One region of the Pontibacillus sp. ALD_SL1 genome, then DNA from elsewhere that is predicted to be linked to it. Evidence: predicted binding sites of a transcription regulator. Region 1 holds the regulator's gene; the other holds the start of a gene.
The links. Region 1 encodes NrdR, which represses ribonucleotide reductase genes. Its sites were predicted from a motif close to AACACNATATATNGTGTT; they were not measured.

Region 1 (3,431 bases):
GTTTAGAAGTAAACTTTTTTGGTTTTAAAGGGGGACTACCGATGGACACAATGGGTAGACACGTAATTGCAGAACTTTGGGATTGTAATACAGAAAAGCTAAACGATATGACAATGATTGAACAAATTTTCGTAGATGCTGCTTTAAAAGCAGGTGCGGAAGTTCGGGAAGTTGCTTTTCACAAATTTGCACCACACGGCGTAAGTGGCGTCGTAATCATTTCTGAATCTCACTTAACCATTCACAGTTTTCCAGAACATGGCTATGCAAGTATTGACGTATACACGTGCGGGGATCGAATTGACCCCAATGTAGCAGCACAATATATTGCACAATCACTAGAAGCTAAAACACAAGAAACGGTTGAAGTCCCGAGAGGTATGGGACCTGTCGAAGTCAAGAAATTCAACGTACTCTAATATAAATGTTCGAAAGAAAGTACTCTTATGAAGAGTACTTTCTTTTTTATGGCTTTCGAAAAACATCAATTTGGTCTTACTGAGAATATTAAAAGGAACAATACTTATAGTTACAGAGCTAGTTCAAAACCATTTCTACAAAAAATTTCAGATTTCTTATGGTGAAGGAATGAGGGTAGAGCCCTTCTCAGTACAATTATTGGGGTATTAATGAAGAAAAAGCGAAATTCTTGACAGAAGTGTGTATTTAACCTTTTCGATTTTTTGATATAATAGATTAGAGGTGGACGAAAATGAATATTAAACAATGGTTTTCAACATATTTCACGAATCATGCCGAAACAAGTGAAGAACACTGGAATGAAGCTCTTCGAACGCACTACTTTAAAACAACAAAAGATAAAGCTTTTCCTCAGTTAGAGGATTATTATAAAAACTCAAGTAAATATAAATTGGTCTCATCTTCCATTGAACATGGTGAGATGAGCTTGCAAACGGTAAAAGGAAAGAAAGCATTTATCGTCGTTAGTATAGTAATGGTACAACCGTATAGAACGGCGATTGACTATTCTGTTACCACGGAATCTGCCTTACCGTTTGATTTCGGACATAGCCATAAGTTAATCCAAAAGCAACATAAAGAAATTAAGGAACTACTTCCGTTTTTGGAAACGGGTATGGCTCATAAAATGTAGAAAAATGTGGAGTTGATTTATCTGTGAAATGTCCTAATTGTAATTACAAGAGCACTAGGGTGTTGGACTCGCGGCCAGTCGAAGAGGGTAAATCGATTCGACGCAGGCGGGAATGTGAAGAGTGCCACTTTCGTTTTACAACTTTTGAAAGAATCGAAGAAGTCCCTTTGATCGTTGTGAAAAAAGAAGGCACTCGTGAAGAATTTAGTCGAGAGAAGTTGATGAGAGGTCTGATTCGGGCTTGTGAGAAACGACCTGTTGCGGTTGATGAACTTGAGACGATTGCCATGGAAATTGAACGGGAATTAAGGAATCGTGGCGTTTCTGAGGTTAATAGCAAGGAAATTGGAGAAATGGTGATGGACAGGCTTGCGCATATTGATGAAGTTGCGTATGTTCGCTTTGCTTCAGTTTATAGACAGTTTAAGGATATAAATGTTTTTCTTGATGAATTAAAAGATTTGATTAAACAAGATCCAGAAGGGTAATAGAATAGGGCCGGTTGGCTCTTTTCTTTTTTTAGGAGCACAATCCATGTATACTTAGAAGAAAATGACTGAAAAGATGCAGGTTTATCTATTTCCTTTCGTAATAGAATAGAACCATTACACCAAGAATATGAGGAAGGAGGGAGTTTAATGAACCATACATCAATTGGGAAGCTATTACCGGTAGATGGGTACCGGTTAACAGTCGCTCGGAGCATGCCTATGGATTTCACAATGTCCCTGACTCATTTATATCAACCTTTAATCGGGAATGAATCCATTAGTCTATACCAAACGTTATTGTCAGAGTATGATCTGCAAGAGGAAGTAGGTGGCGTTAATACACATCATCTATTGATGAGTTACCTCAATCTCCCTTTAAATCATATTTACGAAGCAAGGAAACGGTTAGAAGCCATAGGGCTTCTTCGAACTTTTGTTGATCAATCTGAGGACCAAACGGTTTATACGTATGTACTGCTTCGTCCATTTACCCCGAGTGAATTTTTTGCGGACGAGATGTTATCCTTGTTACTATATCATCATCTTGGTCAACAAAAGTACGAACGATTACAACGTACGTTTTCAGGTGGTTCTTCGTCATATCGAAAAGGAGAAGAAGTCACTTCTTCCTTTGAGCACGTATTTTCAATGGGTGGGATGACCACTGAACCACCACCCACTCATTTTAAAGAGCAAGACCAAGAATTAGTCGAGAGTCAAGGTGCTAACATACAAGAGAGTCGGATTGACTTTTCCTATATAAAGCAATCACTTGACCAGAGAATGTTACCTGTGCAGAGTATCCTTTCCAATCAGAACCAAAAAGTACTTTCTCAACTTTCTTTATTATATAATTTAACTACTAATGATGTTGAAAAAGCGATCTTGTGGGCTCTTAACGATGAGAATCAATTGGACCTTTCTGAGTTGAAAGAGGCTTGTCACGACCTTTACCAAAGTAAAGGAGGACAAAGTGACGACCTGCAAGTCACTCATCAACGTGATTCATTATCTGTCGCTAATGACCAAGAGGCACCTAAAGAGCAAGCAGATAATAAGGAAGAAGCTCTAATTAAAAGATTGGAACAGATCTCTCCTAGAGAACTGTTGCTAGACCTCTCGGGAGGAGCGGAACCTCCGGAGAAGGATTTACGAATGATTCGTGATATTATGACCCAACAAGGGTTAACACCTGGCGTAATGAATGTGTTAATTTATTATGTATTACTTAAAACAGATATGAAGTTATCAAAAAACTATATGGAAACAATCGCAGGGCATTGGACGAGGCTTCAGGTGAAAACTGTTCGTCATGCAATGCGGGTTGCGAAAACAGAAAATAAAAAATATCAACAATGGGCGAATAACCGAAAAAGCGGAGGAAACCGTTCTTACAATAAAAATCAAAAGCAAGACGTCCTGCCTGATTGGTTTAAAGATCAAAAAGGTCAAAAGGGACAGTCAAGCGAAGATCAGGCTCCTAAACGCAAAGATGGGAAATCTGTCTCGGATATTGAACGCGAAAAGCAAGAGTTAGCAGAAGCTTTAAAGAACATGGATGATTAACGTTTACGAATAAATTGATTTAAGGATGAGTGAAATGGAACCGATCCAAACAGCTTTGAAGAAATGGATGAGGGAGAGTAAGAACTTTCAAGAGCATTATCAAAGTATGCGTGAGGCAATCTTGAAAGATCCTGATATTCAACAAATTTTGCAGGAGCACTCGAACCTCTCTCGTCATGATGTAGAACGTCATTTAATGAAATTATATGAGTATCAATCCCAATCTAAGCGCTGTGAAGGATGCCCTTCCCTGGATAACT
Region 2 (3,431 bases), 280 kb from region 1:
GCTTCTGGTTCAAGCTCCATCGCTGTTACGAACCAGTCAGGCAAGTTATTTGGATTTTGCTCAGGATGTTCACGCAGATATTCTTCTAAGATCTCCGCTTTAACTTCAATAAACTTACCTAGGCGGCCGCTTCGGTAATAAGAGAAGGAGAAGTATGGTTCAAGTCCTGTAGAAACGCCTACCATGGTACCTGTAGATCCTGTTGGAGCTACCGTTAAGAGGTGTGAGTTACGGATTCCGTACTCTAATATACCTTGGCGAATATCTTCAGGCATGCCTTGCATGTATCCGGTATTAATGAACTTCATACGAAGCTCTTTTGTTTCTTCTTCTGTTTGACCTTCTAAGAAGGGGAAACTTCCTTTTTCTTTCGCGAGTTCAATGGAAGTGCGGTAAGCGGTAGTGGCGATCGTTTCAAAGATCTCATCTACTACTTTATTCCCTTCTTCAGAGCCATAGGCCGTTTCCGTATAGATTAGTAAATCGTGCAGTCCCATTACTCCAAGGCCAATACGGCGCTCACCTAGAGCCTGCTTTTTATTTTCTTCAAGGAAATATGGAGTAGCATCAATTACGTTATCTTGCATACGAACCCCTGTTTGAACCGTGTTTCTTAACTTTTCAAAGTCTACAACTTTCGATTCCTTATCCGCTACAGAAGCAAGATTAACTGCTGCAAGGTTACAGACAGAATATGGTGCAAGGGGTTGTTCTCCACATGGATTTGTCGCTACTACCTTGTGTCCATAACTTGTTGCATTTGTTTTATCATTAGCGTTATCGATAAAGAAGATCCCTGGTTCTGCTGAATAGGTAGCACAGATATTGATTAAGTTCCAAAGGTCTTTCGCTTTCATTCGGCGATACGTACGAACTTTATATCCCTTATCCGCCCATTCTCGAACGTCACCAGATTCATGCCATTCTTCATTGTAGGCTTTCATTTCTTCTTTTGTATAACTCTCAACATCTGGGAAACGCAGTTCATACATTTCATCATTTTCAACAGCATCCATGAAGTCGTTCGTTAAACATACAGAAATATTCGCACCTGTTAGGAACTCAGAGTTGTGAACATCATAGTTCCCACCAAGGTCCAGTTTCTCCCCGGCATCAGCAATGGCTGCATCTGTAAAGCCGCCTTTCCCTTCAACGCTTTTAAAGTTGACGATACTTTGATACATGTCACGCTCTGTTGCTGATAGAGGAGTAAATTTCAATTTAGCTTTCGCTTGTTGTTTGATGACTTCATCATCTACATTCTCAATCAAGAAGCGAAGGATTCGTGGGTTTTGCATCTTCGAGATGATGAACTCCACGATATCTGGGTGCCAATCTGCTAACATAATCATTTGAGCACCACGTCTTGAACCACCCTGTTCCACAAGGTGAGTGAGCTTTGCAATATCATCTAACCAAGAAACAGAACCTGATGACTTCCCGTTTACGCCTCTTGCAAGGGCGTTACGAGGACGTAGTGTTGAACCGTTTGTTCCTACACCGCCACCGCGGCTCATAATTTCCATAACCTGCTTACGGTGATCGGAAATGCCTTCACGTGAGTCTTGAATAAATGGCATGACGTAACAGTTGAAGTACGTAACATCTGTTTCAGAACCTGCTCCGTACAAAACACGGCCGGCCGGAATGAAGTTTAACTTAGACAGCTCATTGTAGAACTGCTGGAACGATTCCTGCCTTTTCGCTTCATCTGTTTCAACAGCAGCTAGTCCAGTTGCGTTACGCTTAGCGATCTGTTCATAGAAGATTTCAAGAGGCTTATCAATAACGTCTAGCTTACGATTTATAATACCTGTTTCCACTTCTTCTGGCTTCTCAAGGACGCTTGCGAACTCAGGCTCGACTTTCACTTCAGCTTTGGCCTGTTGCCAATCAATCGATACAATGTAACCTAATCCTCGCGCTGGAAATTTAGGATCATCTTTAACAGTAAGTACGACAAAGTCCCCTTTAGTAAGCGTAACTTTCTCTGTATCTTTAAAAGCATATCGGTCTAGCATCACCAAACGGGATACTCCAGCATGTGTGATGTTCATATCCTCCGTTACCGGATGTACTTGAGGAAATAAACCGATGTCTTTATTAAGTTGTTCTATGTTGATTTGATTCATTGTTTCATTTGCGGTTTGCATGAGCCTACCTCTCCTCTACCATAAAAAGTGTCGGTTGAACTCGACATAATCTAGATGATAACTCTTAAAAGCACGCCGTTCAACTAATACATATAACATACCACATAAACGACTAATCAAACAATATATTGTGTTCGACATTTTCGATACGCCCATATATTGTGTTTTTGAACGTTAGGCAGAAAATTTGTCAATCGCAAAATTCGCCAAGATTTGAAGCAAATAGAAGAAATATAAAGAGAAAAGATGAATTTATAGATGGAACGTATTTTTTTCAAGATTGCCCTTCTTCACCTGTTTATACCCTCCCCATATATGGGATGATCGTCCACTAAAAGTTATCCTTTATTTAAATAGATCTAGGGTTCCCTTGACTTTTCATATATGTAGGAGTCATCCACCAAAACTTCATCCATTAAAGTTTGACATACACGTTATACTGACATTGTGAAATTCTAAATAGCACCACACAACCTAGCATTAGAAAAAAACTTTGAATCTTATTATAAAGCAAACTATAATAGAGAAAGAAGATAGAACTATAGGGGGAAGATTAATGACCGGATTATGGATACTACTTGGCTTACTTGTTGTCATTATCGGCTATGGTGTCATTAAGTATATGGCTCAACGTCGTTATTTGAAAACATTAACCTCTGAAGAATTCAGACAAGGTTACCGTAAAGCTCAATTAATTGATGTACGCGAACCAAACGAATTTAAATCAGGCCACATTTTAGGGGCCCGTAATATACCCGTTACTCAATTGAAGCAACGCTTACAAGAAGTTCGCCCTGACAAACCCGTTTATTTATACTGCCAGAACGGATCACGCGCTGCACGTGCCGCTACCCTCCTTCACAAGAAGGGCTATAGCGACTTGAATCAGCTTCAGGGCGGATTTAAGAAATGGGATGGAAAAGTTAAATCAAGTTAAGAGTAAGAGCGATTTAATGTTTCCTTATTCAAAAAGACTCCTCAACATTGAGGAGTCTTTTCTTTGTTCGATTATTTCTGGTAACGTAGAACAGGTTTACGGGCAGCTGTCGTTTCATCCATACGACCTACAATTGTCGTATGCGGGGCTTCTTGAACAATTTCAGGATTGTCATTTGCTTCCTGATGGATTTGTCTCATTGCTTCAATAAACTCATCTAGCGTCTCCTTCGCTTCTGTTTCCGTTGGTTCAACCATCATGGCTTCTTCCACATTTAACGGGAAGTAAATCGTAGGTGGATGATAGCCGAAATCAAGAAGTCGTTTAGCCATATCAAGCGT

Region 2: IMZ31_RS12595 (vitamin B12-dependent ribonucleotide reductase) is a predicted target of NrdR. The motif match lies at 2,271-2,288, and genes of this name have one in related genera.

Annotation. Positions count from the first base shown of each region.
Region 1 is NZ_CP062974.1:2,758,169-2,761,599, reverse strand. Features, by position in the region: gene speD (adenosylmethionine decarboxylase) at 42-419, shown strand; gene IMZ31_RS14045 (cytosolic protein) at 713-1,114, shown strand; gene nrdR (transcriptional regulator NrdR) at 1,138-1,602, shown strand; gene IMZ31_RS14035 (replication initiation and membrane attachment family protein) at 1,753-3,171, shown strand; gene dnaI (primosomal protein DnaI) at 3,206-3,431, shown strand, end outside.
Region 2 is NZ_CP062974.1:2,477,271-2,480,701, forward strand. Features, by position in the region: gene IMZ31_RS12595 (vitamin B12-dependent ribonucleotide reductase) at 1-2,153, opposite strand, end outside; gene IMZ31_RS12600 (rhodanese-like domain-containing protein) at 2,710-3,090, shown strand; gene gcvPB (aminomethyl-transferring glycine dehydrogenase subunit GcvPB) at 3,162-3,431, opposite strand, start outside.